3 regions of the Sphaerisporangium sp. NPDC049003 genome follow, and region 3 is predicted to be linked to each of the others. Evidence: riboswitches for the same ligand, from Rfam matches in the RefSeq annotation. Region 3 holds a riboswitch; each other region holds the start of a gene.
The links. Region 3 has a riboswitch for cyclic di-AMP ahead of ACGFIV_RS24695 (hypothetical protein). Riboswitches for the same ligand answer to the same signal wherever they lie in the genome.
Positions count from the first base shown of each region.

Region 1 (5,326 bases), on a different contig from region 3:
AGTACTCGTTGGTCGCGCTCTGGAGCTCGGGGTTGTCCTGCGCCGGGATGGTGCTGGGCAGGTTGCCGCCCTCCTTGAACGCCAGCAGCTGCGCCTCGGGGCTGGTCAGGTAGCTGGCCAGCTCGGCGGCCTCCTTCGGGTGCTTGGACTGCTTGGGCACCGCGAGCCAGGAGCCGCCCCAGTTGCCGCCGCCGCCGGGAACCGTCGCGACGTCCCACTTGCCCTTGAACTTGTCGCCGGCGGTGCCCGACACCACGCCGAGCATCCAGCCGGGGCAGCCGAGGGTCGCGAACTGCGACTTCACGAAGCCCGTGTTCCACGGGTCGGTGAAGTTCTGGAGCTTGGCGGTCAGACCGGCCTGGCTGATCTTCGTGGTGAAGTCGAACGCGGTCTTGACGGCCGGGTTCTTGTCCAGGATCAGCTGCTGGTTCTTGTCGAAGTAGGTGACGTTGCCGTTCTTGGCGGCCTCCTGCGACAGCACCACGTTGTAGATGGTGTTGACGCTGTCCACGAACTTGGCGTCCTTGACCTTGGCCTGGAAGTCCTCGCCGGCCTTGACGAAGGCGTCCCAGCCGCCGCTCCACAGCTTCGAGACCTCGTCCCGGTCGGTGGGCAGTCCGGCCTTCTTGAACAGGTCCGTGCGGTAGCAGATGCTCATTCCGCCGACGTCGGTGCCGAGGGCGAACAGCTTGCCCTCCGAGTTGATGCCGTTCTCCCACTTCCACGCGGGGAAGTCGGCCTGACGGCTCTGCAGGCCGTACTGACCGAGATCGGTGAAGAACTGGGGCCGGGCCTTGGCCAGGCCCATGCCGCCCTCGTCGATGCCAATGACGTCACCGGCGCCGGTGCCGGACTGGAACCACTGCAGCATCTGGGGCCAATAGACGTTCTCGAAGCTGTCGGTCAGGTTGTTGTACTTGACCTGCACATTCGGGTGCTCGGTGTTCCACTTCTCAACGGCGGCCTTGTAGCCGAAGTTGGTGCCGCCGCCGAAGGTCTGCAGCGTGAGGGTGATCTTCTCAGCGGGTGCGGCCGATGACGAGCTGCCGGCGGTGCTGCCGGTGTCGCTGGACGAGCACGCGGTGGTGATACCGAGCGCGGCGGTCATCACCGATGCGACCGCGAGCATTCTGCCGCGGCGCATGTTGTTCTTCATTCCGGACCCCTCTCAGGTGGTTGCCCGATCGTTGGGAGGTGGCATCGAGGGCCGGCCCCGACAGTCGGGCCCCGCGATGTGCTGGATCCCTCAGTCGTGATCCCGCGAGGGCTTCCTCGCGAGCGAAGTTTGGGAGCGCTCCCACGAAGAGTCCCCGATAGGCAATGCTGACGTCAATATGCTGAAACCTAACTGTTACTCCTGGGGCTGTTAGGAGCTTGAAATCAGACGTTGAGCGCGATAAGGGCCATTGGAGTTATTGGGAGCGCTCCCATCGCTACTGGCACAGTCGGGCGCAAATCATCCATGCGCCACGGCTCACACAAGATCATCAAGGTCCCAGGGCCCGGAAAGCCCGATGCCGTACGGCCGGCGGAGTGGGTCGCCGGCCGTACGGCACCGGGGTGGACGGGCGTCCTCCATGGGAGGGGAAGGGCGCCTTCGATGGTCCGGAGGGGCGACCCCCTGCGAGAGGGGCGCCAGGGAGGTGGTTGTCAGGCGGCGTAGCTCGGGTAGCCGTAGCCCACGACCTGGGAGGTCGGGCGGGTACGGATCTCGACCTTGCCGTTGCCCGTGTTGCCCTCGACGGTCTTGATCGTCCCGTCGCCGTTGTCCTTGACGACGAAGCCGACGTGGTCGATGTCGTCCAGGCTCTTGCCGCGGCCCCAGTCGAAGAAGACGACCGCGCCGGGCCTCGGAGTGCTGCCCCAGCGGTCCTGGGACGCGAACCACTTGGCGTGCGCGACGGTGTAGGCGTCGGTGCCGACGGTGTCCTGCATGCCGAGCTGGGTGCCGACCCAGGAGACGAACATGTCGCACCAGGCGGCGTCGGCGTACCCGGCGATGGTGCCGCTGTCACGGGCCACGGTCTCCCTGGCCCTCGGAGTGCTCATGTACCAGGAGTGGAACTTGGTGCCGCCACCGGCGCTGTTCTCGGAGATGCCGACCTGTCGCTCCGCGAGGCTCAGCAGCTGCTCGGCGGAGACCCGCCTCACGGATTCCGGAGCCTGCACGGTCATGGGCGCCTCGGCGCCGGCGAGGTTGTGGATCGTGTCGTCGGCGGAGGCGTTGGCCGCGAGGGCCGTGCCCGTCACCGCCTGGGCGAGGACCAGGCCGCCGAAGGCGAAGGCTTTGAGATGGTTCTTCGGGGCGTCCAGAAGCCGATGTATCGACATTGACAAGGGGATACTCCTTCTTCCAAGCCGCCTACCGGGTTAGCTGACGGGTTCGGGCGTGGAAGTTCGCCCTACGGGATCGTCCGTGGGAGTGACGATCCCGATTCACCCCAGAGGAGGTGGGTCCCCGGCTCCGCGCGATGCGGACTCGGCGTAGCGCGTAGCGGCGGGAGAGGGATCTCCGCAGTGGACCGAGCCGCGCTGTGCAATCTCCACGGCACGAGCGGGGTACTCAAACGGGCAGTACCTGTGCCAGGAGTCCACTCAGAGTAATACATCGGACAAACACATGCAAACAGGACAAACCTCTGGGCTATGACGGGGGACTGGAGGGCAAACCTGCCTTGACCGCGCCGGGGCCGGTGGCCTCCGGGCTGGGGTTCACCCGCCTTGACCTGGGTACGGAGGAGCGCTCCTGCCGCCGGGCGCGACCTCGGCGCCATCGGCGGCACCGGTGCGGAGAGTCGGGATGAGCCGGGCGAAAGTGATAGTTGTGATGCCTCGCACCGCTGGTGTCAAGCGGGCTGGAGTGACGAGGGCACACGGATGGTGCGTGAGGCACGAGGCACCGGAGGTCCGCCTTGGGAACCGGGATCTCCGGCACCGACCCCGCGGAAGGGAGGCGGCCCGGCCGGACCACAACGAGAACAGCGAGACCTGGCTGATCCGTCGTTGTCCTCCGTTCATCGGTTGTTCCCCCCTGCGTCGGGTCACCCGGTTACGTTGCTTGCGTCGTGAAAGTGTCAATGCCCGGCGTGGAGAGGAACGGTCGAAGCCGCGTGCGGGAGCAGGTGCCGGCCGTAGCCTGGGTGGAGTCGCCCCTCCAGTTGCTGTGCGCGGTCGAGGCGCGGTACGCCGGGGTCGTCGGGGCGGGCACGCGCGTGGTGACCCGCGCCAAGCTGCCCGGGCTCCGCGTCACCCGCACGGAGCTGACCACCCTCGACCTGCCCGCCGGGCTGGAGATCGAGACCGCCGAGGGCGGGATGCCCCGTCCGGGCCGCGACTCCGCGTGGGTCCTCGGAGACGCCTTCTCCGGCAGGATGCAGCTCACCTCGCTCACCGCCGCGCCCACGCGCATGGTCCTGGTGGACGACGGCCTGGCCACGATCCGCCTCCTTGAGCTGCTCACCGCGAGGCTCGGCACCCCCCTCGTGCGCGCCCGCGCCAAGGCGAGCCCGACGCGGCGGATGCTGGGGGCGGCCGCCGCGATCCGGCTGCGGGCCGCCGCCCGGGCCGGACGGCTCACCGTGTTCACCGCGCTGCCCGTGCCCGCCGAGCTGGCGAAGGCCGTACGGGAGATCGGGGCCGAGCTGGTGACCCACGACTTCGCCTGGCTGCGCTCCCAGCCCGCGGTCGCCCATCCCCGGCCCGCCGAGAGCACGGTCGTCCTCGGCACGTCGCTGGTGCGAAACGGGCTGATCCACCGCGACCGCTACCTCGCCTGGCTCTTCGCCCTCAAGGGGCCGCTGGCCTACTACCCGCACAGGCGGGAGGACCCCGGCGACCTGGCGGCCGTCCGCGGCCACCCGGGCGTCACCGTGTACGACGGCGGGGTCCCCGTCGAGATGACCCTGCGGGACCTGCGGCCGGGGCAGCGGGTGCTGAGCCTGCCCTCCACGGCGGTCACCTCGCTGCGCGTCCTGCTGTCGGCGCGCGGCGTCCCCGTGGAGACCGTGGAGGTCCCCGACGACTGGTGGACGCCGACGGCGACGGTCTCCCTCCGATCACACCTCCAGATGTTCGCGCACGAAAGGGCTTCTCCTTGACCCGGGTTCTCGCTGTGGCCGATTCGGACTCCTACCTGAAGTGGGCGGCGGGTCTCCTCGACCAGCTCCCCGCCGGGTGGACGTCGACGCTGGCCGTGGTGCGCACGCCGATCGTCCCGTCCCCGGGTCAGATCGCCGCCGCCGTCAACGGGACGCGGTTCGACACCGAGGAGCCGCCGGCGGTGGTGCCGGCGCGGGGCCTTCGCCGCCTCGCCGAGCGGATCAGGCCGGACGTCGTGCTGGTCTCCTGCACGGGGCCCGTGGTCGACGTGCTGGTGAGCGAGGTGTTCGACGGGCTGAGCCCCCGCCCGGTCTTCGTGTCGGGCCTTCCTGGCATCTCGATCCCCGCGACGGAGAAGGCCTGGCTGTACCGGGGCGGATGCGATCTCTTCGTCGTGCACAGCGGCAGGGAGGTCGAGGAGTTCGCCCGCATCGGCAGGGAGCTGGGCGCCGAGGGCGAGATGGCGCTCGCCCGCCTGCCCTACCTCGACCACGCCCTCGCCCGCCCCACGTCCGCCGACCGGCTCGTCTTCCCCTCGACGACCGGGCGGCCCGGCCCCGCGCCGCTCACCGCGCGGGCCGTGCCGTCCGAGGCGGGCGAGACCGGGCCGTCCGAGGCCGGCGAGACCGTGGCGGAGGAGGGCGGGAGGCGGGTGGTGTTCGCGACCCAGGCGAAGGTGCCGAAGCGGCGCGAGGAGCGGGAGGGCATCCTGCTCGCCCTGGCCCGGCTCGCCGAGGCCCGCCCCGACCTGGACGTGGTGGTCAAGCTCCGGGCCCTTCCGACCGAGCGCCAGACCCACAACGAGCGGTACCACTACGAGCGGCTGTGGCGCGGGCTCGTCGAGACGGGCGCGGTGCGCGACGGCGGCGTGAGGTTCGCGGCGGGCGCGATGCGCGAGCACCTCTCCGAGGCGGCGGCGTTCGTGACGGTCAGCTCCACGGCGGCGCTTGAGGCGATCGCGGGGAGGGTCCCGTTGCTGGTGCTGTCCGACTTCGGGGTGAGCGCGGAGATGATCAACCTGGTGTTCGAGGACAGCGGATGCCTCGGCACCCTGGAGGAGCTCACCCGCGGCGAATTCCGGCAGCCCGCCGCCGCCTGGCGCGACGCCAACTACTTCCACGACCCGGCCGTGAGCGACTGGGTGGTCAAGCTCGCCGTGCTGGTGGAGCGGGCGCGCGCCGGCGGCCTGCCCCCGGTCCGGCCGCTGCTCGACGGTCCCGGGCACGCC
Region 1 is NZ_JBICTU010000021.1:123,593-128,918, reverse strand. Features, by position in the region: gene ACGFIV_RS23295 (extracellular solute-binding protein) at 1-1,156, opposite strand, end outside; gene ACGFIV_RS23290 (CHAP domain-containing protein) at 1,651-2,331, opposite strand; cyclic di-AMP (ydaO/yuaA leader) riboswitch at 2,346-2,495, opposite strand; gene ACGFIV_RS23285 (hypothetical protein) at 3,111-4,097, shown strand; gene ACGFIV_RS23280 (DUF6716 putative glycosyltransferase) at 4,112-5,326, shown strand, end outside.
Region 1: another riboswitch for cyclic di-AMP. It lies ahead of ACGFIV_RS23290 (CHAP domain-containing protein); the one in region 3 lies ahead of ACGFIV_RS24695 (hypothetical protein).

Region 2 (5,326 bases), on a different contig from region 3:
GGGCCATAAAGGGGGTGAGCCTTAATGGACCAGGACGAGCTGCAGTCGCTGACGCCCAAGGAGCTCCACGACAGGGCGGTGCGCTACGCCGTGGCGCACGGTGACTTCGGCTTCCTGTGGGAACTGCTGAAGGTGATCCCGGCGGCCGAGGCCGCGAGCGGTCACGGGGATGAGACGGCCAACGATCTCAGCCGGGTGTCGGCGCTGCTCAGCGACGCGATGGCCTCCGGTGAGGGCGAGCTCGGGGAGGCGCTGCGTCCCGTCTACCTCGCCTACCTTTCCGAGCACCCCGACGCCTGAGCGTTCCCCGCCGGCTCTAGGCTCCAGAGCATGGCATCGGTGAATGTGGAGCGTACTGACAACGGCTTCGTGGCGCGCAACGCGCGCGGAGCGGAGGTCGCGATGGGCAGTGGTGACGAGGAGGGTGTCTTCACCCCCGTCGAGCTACTGCTCGCCGCGGTCGGAGGCTGCAACATCGTGACCGTCGAGCCGCTCACCGCCCAGCGCGGGCACAGGCTCGTACGGCTGGCGATGACGGTCGAGGCCCAGAAGGCCGAGCCCACGCTGCTCGGCCCGGTCACGATCACGTACGACGTCGAGCTGCCCGAGGGAGACGCGGAGGCGGACGAGGTCTTCCGCGCCGTGGCCCACCGGGTCCACGAGCGGCACTGCACGGTCAGCCGCTCCCTGGAGAGGGGCACCGAGGTCAAGGTCGAACTGCCCGAATAGCCGCTTGGCCCGGCGGGTCCGGCCGTACCCGGTCATCCCAGCGAGTTAGACCGAATCTATACCCGGCGATGACGAGTAGCTCAGGCCCCGGTATGTAGTGTTAAGGCAGGTCAAGGGGGATGCGACCAGCCGCCCGAGAGGGCGCCGCAGAGCTTTTCGCCAGAAGGACGCGGTGGGGGACCGCGTCCGTACAGCGGGACCGCCCGATGCGTTTGGGGGAAGGCATCGGCGCTGGACCGTGAAGATCGGGGCCGGACAGGCGGGGGACTGTCCGGCCCCGATTCATGTCTCCCGGCCCCTGATCTCCCCTGATCTCCCCGATCGTCGCGCCGCACGTCCTCTATAAGCCCCGATGTCTGAAATATAGGGGTTTGTGGTGCGAAGGTAGATCTAATAATGCTTTGTAGCACTTTCGTTTGCTTTGTCCTGACTCGGTGGGTAAGGTTTCAACCACGAAAGGGGCGGTGACCTGGTCTTCAGTCCGAAGGCCGCCGCCCCAAGTGTCGAATCTCCAGGGCCACACCAGGCCCGGGGGAGCCGGGGACCCAAATCTCTTGGGGTGAATCCGCGTGAGCGGTAGGGCGACTCCAAGCCCGAACCCGTCAGCTAACCCGGTAGACGTGATTGGAGAGGAGACCCGAGTGGAGCACCCCACTCCGAGCAGTCATTGCACCGGGCAACCCTAGACCCGGATCTCGCCGTCAGAAGCGGCGGACAAGTCGGCTGGTAGCAGCCGTGCACGCGAGCGATCTACGCCCTCTGTGACACATGGTGGCAAGCCGCCACCGCTGACCGACCACGTACGAATGCGCGCTCAGCGCCGCGATGGACCCCACGAAGCCTCGCCTCACCCTGAGAGCGCTTTCCACCCCCCGCACCGAACTCCTGACCACTCGGAGCGCGGGTCCCCTTGTCTTCTGATGAAAGATCCTATCCTCCCATGCCTCCTTTCAAGATCACCCCCAAGTGTCGATGGACGTCCGGTGTCGCCGGCGTCGTCCTCGCCTGCGCCACCGCCGTCTGCGCCACGGTCTCGGCGCACGCCGACGACAAGCCCCTGAACCCCGTCGCGGTCCAGACCGAGAAGCCGATGCTGCTCAAGGGCTCCACCAGGGCCTCGTACTTCTGGGACGACGCCTCAGGACGCATGGGTGACACGGGACTTCCGGCCATCGGCAAGCCGATGCAGAAGGGCCTGTTCGCCAGCCCCAGCTGGCCTCTCGGCACCGAGGGATACGTCGTCTACAAGGACAAGAAGGCCCCGTTCTTCATCGGCGACCGAGGCCCGGGGATCCCGTCCGAGAGCGGCGTCATGCTCGACATCGACGGGAAGACCTTCGCGGAGCTGACCGGCGGTACCTTCAACAACTCCTCCCTGGTGGTCACCGGCTTCGCCGCCGGACACATCAAGGTCGACTACGTGATCACCAAGTGGGGCGACGGCGTGGGCAAGAAGAACTACCCCGTCCCGTTCTCCAACGGCGCGTGGGGCGTCTACGACACCAATCCCGCCACGCCCCCCACCCCGGTGGTCCTCGCCACCGGCTGACCCGGAGGCCTCCGCGCGACACGCCCGGCGTGGGCCCTGTGGGGAACCACCTGAAAAGCCCCACATCGCCGCTGAGGATGTGCGGAGCCTGGCCAGGACTGCTAAAGTCACCGTAGTCACGCGCCGCTAGCTCAGTTGGTTAGAGCAGCTGACTCTTAATCAGCGGGTCCGGGGTTCGAGTCCCTGGCGGCGCACCACGGCACCGGCCGATGACCTGGGCATTCTCCACTTGACGGAGGGTGCCCACAGTCATTTCCGGGCCTGTGTGGGGTCGTTGTGGGCTCTTTGGTCGCGACCGGGTCTCCGGCATGATCGTTGTCCCCCTTGCAGCAGTTCACGCTTGAGCGTGGCGTTGAACGCCTCCGCCAGGGCGTTGTCCAGGCACGTCCCTGTCCTGCCCGCCGATCTGCGGATCCGACAGCCGTCGCAGAGCGCCGCGAACTCGGCCGAGGTGTACTGACAGCCGCGGTCACCATGAAAGATCACGCCGTCGACCTGGCCGCCTCGCGCTCCGACCGCCGCCTTCAACGCGTCGCTGATCAGCTCGGTCCGCAGGTGGTAGGCGATCGACCAGCCGACCAGTCGCCGCGACCCGATATCGATCACCGTCGCGAGATACATCCACGAGTCACCGACCGGCAGATAGGTGATGTCCCCGCACCACCTCCGGTTGACCCCACCGGCTGCGAAGTCACGTTTGAGCAGGTCAGGGACCGGCGGAGCGAGTTCGTCAGGGATCGTGGTCCGCCTGCCCTTACGCAGATGCAGCCCGACGATGCCATGCACACGCATCAACCGGGCCACCCGCTCGGCGTTGACGCGCTCCCCGGAATCACGCAGGTCCGCGGTGATCCGCGGCGAGCCGTTCGTCCCCCCGAGGCGTCATGAAAGCGCCGGATCTTCTCCACGATCCGCTCGTCCTCAACGGCCCGCGCCGGCCGGCTCCCGCCCCAGCCAGGCGTAGAAGGCGCTGCGCGCCACGTTCACACCCGGCACAGCCGCTTGACCCCGTAGACGAGGCGGTAGGCGGAGATGAACCGCAAGCGGCCGATCAACGATCACCACCCTGCGTCCGCCGCGGGTCATCATTGTGGTCGATGGTGGCGTTGCTCAATGAGCTGTGCGGCCTGCGCGAGTGTCCCGGGGCTTCGACACTGAGTCCGAGCACGGCGGCGCCGTTGCACGGGGCCATGGTGCCGATCCATCGTCATGAGCCGCCCTACGCCGGTCAATCGGCGGCGGTTTCGTAGCAGAAGGCCGCCAGGGCGATCTCCCTGTCGTCTTCGTGAGGGGAACGGTGGTGAGGAAGGAGCTGGCCATGAAGTAGGGTCGGGCCGTCTCCTAAGTCAACGGCGACGCCACCAGGCGGACAGACGCCATGTTCACGGGTGTGCTGAAGCAACTCGGCGGCTGACAGTCCGCAGAGCTCAGGATGGACCCAGAGCGGACCTGCGGTCCCGTCCAGGAGAACCAGCACGGTGAGCTGGCAGGCGCCTTGATCGGTGTGCAGGCCGATGAAGTCGCCTCGCCCGTAGTACAGATAGGACGACACCACAGCCTGCACGGAACGGCCCAGCATTCCACCGAGCCGGTCCACCAGAGTGCGTTGGTGCAGGTCCCAGCGGACATCCCCGCCGGAGGTGTACCAGCCGGAGGCCGGGCTCGTTAGTTGGGCGTCATCCACCAATTTTGGGTCCCGCCGTATCCGGGTGTCCGCGCTAGCGCGAAGACGCAGGGCCTCTGAGCGCAAGAGTTCCTGTTCGCCGGGTGTCACCAGATCGGTCAGAGTTTGATGGAGGGCGCCCATCTGAGACACGGTCTCAGTCGAACTCACGGGCGCGGACGCCGCGGACGAAGGCAGTCCACTCTTCTTCGGTGAAGACGAGGACAGCGCCGGCCGGGTTCTTGGCGTCGCGCACTGCGGCCCCGCGCGTGCCGCGAGCGACCTCGACGCAGCCACCATCAGGGTTGCAGAATGACGATCTCCGGAAGTCCTGCGCCGTCCCGTTCTCGAGTTCCATCATGGAGTCCTCTCTGATCGGATACCGCAATGTTCTCGGCAAATGATAGCGAGGTAATCCAAAATCGGTGCAGGGCGGATGAAGGTGGTAAGGCGGATATGTCCAACCGGAATCCTTTAGGATGGCACTAATTCGACCAGGAAAGAGAACCGTAAGACGATGATGTGGCGCCGTATTTTCCGAGGCGATAGCGATCTTCGCGGCTGGCTTAGCTGGGTAATCCCGATACTCGTGGCCGCTGTCGTCGCGGTTGTCCAATCCGTATGGGGAGATGAGGCGCCGCTCCGGAACCTGGCCGATGCGTGGTCAATCACCGCCGTGGGTGTCATCGCCATCGACTCTTTCAGAGCCACGACGATGTCCGCACTCCGGCGCAGGCTCCTTTGGGCTTCGGTTATCGTAGCCGTGCTGGTGGTCGCATACATGTCGGTCGCCCTACATCGTCACCCGTGGGACTGGCTGTATGTGAGCGGGGTGATGACCTTCATCGTCAGCGTGGAGTTGAGTGAGACTCTGGGCCCGGCGTTGAACCATACAATGCGCGATCTGGTTGACAGCGGAATTCTGCGGCTTACCAATCGCGAGCTGCGTAGACTCCGTCGGGATCTGCGCCGGGTCTGCAAACGGTACCAAGTAATCGCGGGTACTGTGGTCGGCGTGGCCTTGGCCGCTGCCTGGTTCGCCTCCAGCGCGTCCAACTTCGCCTATATCGTTGTGCACAACCCGGCGGGGTTGGCCTTCCAGTCTTTGGCGGGCGTGGTTGCGGGCCAACGACTGGGAAGGATGGTCGCTTACGCTAGGGTGTGGCGGCTCGCGCCCCGGCGCGGATCCCTCTTCGACCCGATGCTGGAGCATCCCGACGGTGCCACCGGCTTGGGTCCGGTCGGCCGATTCTACTTCCGCCAGTCTATGGTGGCGGCACTCCCCGCGGTGTACCTGGCGATGTGGTGGTTTCTCATTCCCCTTCTTCCCTCGTTTCTCTGGCAGTGGCGAACACCCTATCTGGGGCTTTTGGCGATCGCCGTCA
Region 2 is NZ_JBICTU010000026.1:84,299-89,624, forward strand. Features, by position in the region: gene ACGFIV_RS27120 (hypothetical protein) at 25-300, shown strand; gene ACGFIV_RS27125 (OsmC family protein) at 331-729, shown strand; cyclic di-AMP (ydaO/yuaA leader) riboswitch at 1,221-1,366, shown strand; gene ACGFIV_RS27130 (hypothetical protein) at 1,670-2,278, shown strand; tRNA gene ACGFIV_RS27135 (tRNA-Lys) at 2,399-2,475, shown strand; partial or broken gene ACGFIV_RS27140 (IS3 family transposase) at 2,528-3,139, opposite strand; gene ACGFIV_RS27145 (hypothetical protein) at 3,507-4,085, opposite strand; gene ACGFIV_RS27150 (DUF397 domain-containing protein) at 4,099-4,302, opposite strand; gene ACGFIV_RS27155 (hypothetical protein) at 4,531-5,326, shown strand, end outside.
Region 2: another riboswitch for cyclic di-AMP. It lies ahead of ACGFIV_RS27130 (hypothetical protein); the one in region 3 lies ahead of ACGFIV_RS24695 (hypothetical protein).

Region 3 (5,326 bases):
GTTGACAGGTGATTTCACGGCCCGGCCGGAGTCGCCGCCGAGTTCGGTTACTCTCAGACGGGGCAATGTAAACAGAAGGCATCTTCTCCGCAGGTGGGGGTAGCACCTATGAGCTGGCTCATCGTGGCCGGGTTTCTCATCTTCTTCCTGGGGATGGCCCTGTCCATCGGCCTGCACGAGCTGGGGCACCTCGTCCCGGCCAAGATCTTCGGGGTCAAGGTCACGCAGTACATGGTGGGTTTCGGGCCCACCATGTGGTCGCGGCGCCGCGGCGAGACCGAATATGGCATGAAGTGGATTCCGCTCGGCGGCTACATCCGCATGATCGGCATGCTGCCTCCGAAGCCCGACGCCGATCCCACCAAGCTGCGCGGCATGTCCACGGGGCCGTGGCAGGGGCTCATCGAGACCACCCGCCAGGCGTCCCTGGAGGAGGTCGGGCCAGGTGACGGCGAGCGGGTCTTCTACCGCAAGCCCTGGTGGCAGAAGGCCATCATCATGTCGGGCGGGCCCGCCATGAACTTCGTGCTGGCCTTCGCCCTGTTCGCCGTGGTGATCATGGGGTTCGGCGTCCAGGTCACCAAGCCGATCGTGGCCGGGATCCCCGAGTGCGTCATGACCCAGGCCGAGCAGGCGAAGGGCCAGAAGTGCACTCCCTCGCACCCGCGGAGCCCCGCCGCGGCCGCCGGGCTGCGGGTGAACGACAAGATCGTCGCTGTCGGCGGGAAGCAGGTGGCCTCGTGGGAGGAGGCGACGAAGATCATCCGGATGCACGGCGCCGGGCCCATCGCCATCGGCATCGAGCGCGGCGGCAAGCCCATGACGCTCAACGCGAACCTGATCGCGCAGGACCGCCCGTCGATCGACGACCCGGCGAAGATCGACAAGGCCGTCGGCTACCTGGGCGTCAGCGCCACCGTCGTCCTTGAGAAGCAGGGCCCCGGTTACGTCGCCGGCGTCATGTGGGACGTGACCAAACGCAGTGCCCAGGCTCTCGGAAGGTTCCCCGAGAAGCTCGTCGGGGTCTGGCACGCCGCCTTCGGCGGGGGTGAGCGCGATCTCAACAGCCCGATGAGCGTCGTCGGCGCGGGCCGCATCGGCGGCGAGATCGCCGCGGCCCCCGTCCCGGTCGAGAACAAGATCTCCGGGCTGCTCCAGCTTCTCGCCGGAGTGAACCTCGCAGTGGGCCTGTTCAACCTCATCCCGCTGATGCCCCTTGACGGCGGCCAGATCGCGGGCGCGCTCTGGGAGGGCCTCAAGCGGGGGTACGCCCGGGTCCGCCGGCGTCCGGCTCCCGGGTACGTGGACATCGCCAAGGCCCTGCCCCTGACCTACGCCATGGCGGCCGTGCTCCTCGTGATGGGCACCCTGCTCATCTACGCCGACATCGTCAACCCGATCCGCCTGGCGGGCTGACCGGCCGCCCCGCCCCGCCCCGGCCGGCCTTCAGCCGAGCCGGGCCGGGCCGGGAGTGGCTAGTACATCGAGACGTGCACGTGGTCGAAGTGGTTCGCGGTGACGCCGCCGCGGTTCGACATGGCCCGCCAGCCGGGGAATCCCAGGTTGTAGATCCGCTGCTTGTAGATCACGTACTTCACACCCAGCTTGCGGCCGTTCTTGATGACCCAGGCGGCGACCTGGTCGCCCAGCGCGGCCTCCGCGGCCGAGGGCATCGCGCCGCCGGAGCTCAGCATGAAGTCGCACGCCCGGCCCAGCGGGTGCTCACCGCCGTCGTTCTCCGCGCGGTAGCAGCCGACCGGGAAGCTCAGGGAGAAGTGGTCCTTCACCTCGGCGCGCATCAGCCGCGTCCTCGGGGTGATGTTGTCGCCGCCGGTGGGGAGCTCGGGAGCCCATGACCCGTTCGCCCGCTTGCCCGGCGCGGTCGGGACGAGCTGGTCGAGCTTGTCCTTGATCTGCCCGATCAGCTTCTCGGCGTCCTTGCGCTGGGCGGTCACCTCCACGACGTCGTCGCGGAGCTGCTTGGTCAGATCGGCCGCGTCGTCGGCGGCCTTCTTGCGGGCGTCCCTGGCCGAGGTGAAGCCCACCAGCTTGGCCGACTGCTCGGCCTGGAGCTGCTGGAGCATGGCGGCGTCACCGTAGCCCGGTGACATGAGCTCGCCCACCATGCCGAGGCCGCCCGCCTGGTAGCGGAGCTGGGCGATGTCGCCGACCTGTTCCTGCGCCGCCTTGAGGTCGGTCTCGGCGTTCCGCAGGCGCTCGCGTGCCGACTTCTCGGCCGCCTTGGCCTTGGCGACGGCGACGCGCTTGGCGTTGTACTCGCCGATCAGTTTGTCGACCTTCTTGCCGAGGTCGGCAAGCTGCGACTTGAGCTGTTTCTCTGAGGGTTTCGGGGCGGCGTTTCCCGCCGTCGTCTGGCCGAGCAAGAGCCCGGCCGCGGTCAGAACGCTGGCGGCCACGTAGACGTAGCGGCCCGAAGTCGGGGGCAGAGCCCACTCCTCTCCATCTGCCGACCGGGTTAGCTGACGGGTTCGGGCCGGAGTCGCCCTACCACGAAGTGGATTCACCCCAAGAACCATTGGGTCCCCGGTTCCCAGGCGGGACACCTGGGATTAGGCGCACCGGCCGATGCGGCCGGTGTGCGATGGATGGTAGTGGTAAAGACCTGATTATGGCGACTTTGAGGTGGAAATCACCCGAGGTCATCCTGGGACCGGAGCAGCCGGGCCGCCTCCTCGGGGAGGACGTCGTTCACGAAGGCGCCCATCGCGGACTCCGAACCGGCCAGGTACTTCAGCTTCTCCTTGGCCCTCCGGATGGTGAACAGCTGGAGGTGCAGGTAGGCCAGGTCGCGCCCTGTGCGGACCGGGGCCTGGTGCCAGGCCGCGACGTAGGGCATCGGCACGCCGAACAGGCCGTCGAGCCGCCTGAGCACCTCGGTGTAGAGAGGGCCGAACGCCGCGCGCTCCTCGGCGTCCAGCGAGCACAGGTCGGGGACCTGGCGGTTCAGGTAGACGTTCACCTCGAACGGCCACCGGGCCGCGGCCGGGACGAACGCCGTCCAGTAGTCGTTCGCCGCCACCAGGCGCGTCTCGTCCTTGCGCTCGGCCTCCAGCACGTCGGCGAACAGGTTGCCACCCGTGCGGTCCCGGTAGCGCTCGGCGGAGGCCAGCATCTGCCGGGTGCGGGGCGTCACGTAGGGATAGGCGTAGATCTGCCCGTGCGGGTGGGACAGTGTGATGCCGATCTCGGCGCCCCGGTTCTCGAAGCAGAACACCTGCTCCACGCCGGGCAGCGCCGAGAGTTCGGAGGTACGGTCGGCCCAGGCCGTGAGGACCAGGTCGACCTGGTCGGGGGAGAGCGTCGCGAACGACGACCCGTGCTCGGAGGTGAAGCACACCACCTCGCAGCGGCCGAGGCCGGGCCGTACCTCGCTCAGTCCGCCCACCTGCTCGTAGTCGCCCGTGTGGAAGCTGAAGGACGGGAACCGGTTCTCGAAGACGGCGACGTCGTACTCGGCGGACGGGATCTCGGTCGGCCGGCCCGGAGCCGAGGGGCACAGGGGGCACTCGGCGGCGGGAGGCAGGAACGTACGGCTCTGCCGGTGACCGGCGACCGCGACCCACTCGTCCATGACCGGGTCGTGGCGCAGCTCGGACGCCGGAGGGCGCGGCGGCAGCTCACGGGTGTCGGGCGCGCCGCGGTCGGCGTCGTCGCGGCGGTCGAAGTAGATCAGCTCGCGGCCGTCGGCGAGGCGGGTGGCCGTGCGCTTCACTGGGCCACCACCTGCGGGGCACCGGCGGGGTCGGTCAGGATCAGGGTGCCGACCTGGTCGGACAGCGTCGACCTGGCCTCCTCGGGCAGGCCGGTGTCGCTGATCACGACGTGGGCCTCGTCGAGCTTGGCGATCGTGCTGATGCCCACCGTGCCCCACTTGGTGTGGTCGGCGAGCACGACGAGCTGCTGCGCGGCGGCGACCAGCTCGCGGTTCGTCTCGGCCTCCAGCAGGTTGGGAGTCGTGAACCCCGCCCGGGAATTCATGCCGTGCACGCCGAGCATGAGCGTGTCGACGTTCAGCCGGCGGATGGCGGCCACGGCGACCGGGCCCACCAGCGCGTCCGACGGAGTGCGCACTCCTCCGGTGAGCACCACGGTCTGGTCGGGACGACCCGACCGGTGGAAGACGTCGGCGACCTGCACCGAGTTGGTGATGACGGTCAGCTCGGGGATGTCGGCCAGATGGTGGGCGAGCGTCCACGTGGTCGTGCCCGCCGACAGCGCCACGGCGGTGCCGGGGCGTACGAGCTCGGCGGCCCGGCGCGCGATGGCCTCCTTCTCGGCCTGCTGGCGCACGGACTTGGCCGCGAACCCCGGCTCCTCGGTGGACCCGGCGCCCGTGGCCGTGGCGCCGCCGTGCACCTTCTCGATCAGCCCGCGCTCGGCCAGGACCTCCAGGTCGCGGCGGATGGTCATATCGGACACCCCGAGCTCGCGGACCAGGTCGGCGACCCGTGCCGCGCCGTTCCTGCGAACGCGCTCGAGGATCGCCTGCTGCCGTTGCTGGGCCAGCATCGTGCTCTCCTCTTCAACAGATTCCAACAAATTATCGCACGTTACTAACGGTCCAATGTTGAGAATTGATGGCGGAGAGCTCACAACGGGGACGCCGCGGGTATGACGTGACGCGGTGCGCGTCTTTGACGTTTGGGCCTTGTACGGCTCCGCGACCGGGAGCAGTGTGGGTGGACGAGCCGCACGGAAAGGGGACCGCGAGATGGGAAGACGCGCGCGCAAGGGCAAGGCCCGCAGGAAGAAGAAGGCCAACCACGGCAAGCGGCCGGTCTCCCGCTGACCGTTCCTGTCGTCCGGAGTCGAGGGGTGGTGAGATCAGGACGAGGGTGCGCCGTCTCAGCCGCCGCGCCCCCACGCGGCGAGCAGGCGTGTCTGCGGGTCGGCGTCCTCGGGTGACGGCGGGCGTTCTTCTATCACCCCGGCCAGCCGGTAGGCCTCTTCCGCCCCGGCGAACCACTCCGCGCACACCTCGACCAGCTCGGGATCCAGGCGGTCGTCCCCGCCGATCGCCGTGGCCATGTCCCAGGTGTGGATCAGCGTGTCCGCGAACAGTTCGGTGATGTACTCCCCGGCGGGGACGTCGCCGAACGACAGATGAACCGTCCGCGCCAGCAGGTCGTCCGGCTCCATCGCCCGCACCACGGCGGTGGCCGCGACGTCGAACGCCTTCACCGGGTCGTCGCCGAGCAGGTCGCCCTCGAAAAGGTCGCCCACCTCCGCGACGGTTCTGCCCGCCAGCAGCTCAGGTGCCCAGAGGGTCTCGCCCACCAGGTGGTCGACCAGGGTGTGCACGTCC
Region 3 is NZ_JBICTU010000023.1:53,032-58,357, reverse strand. Features, by position in the region: gene ACGFIV_RS24700 (site-2 protease family protein) at 109-1,416, shown strand; gene ACGFIV_RS24695 (hypothetical protein) at 1,476-2,417, opposite strand; cyclic di-AMP (ydaO/yuaA leader) riboswitch at 2,452-2,587, opposite strand; gene galT (galactose-1-phosphate uridylyltransferase) at 2,651-3,733, opposite strand; gene ACGFIV_RS24685 (DeoR/GlpR family DNA-binding transcription regulator) at 3,730-4,530, opposite strand; gene ACGFIV_RS24680 (50S ribosomal protein bL37) at 4,733-4,810, shown strand; gene ACGFIV_RS24675 (TIGR03086 family metal-binding protein) at 4,867-5,326, opposite strand, start outside.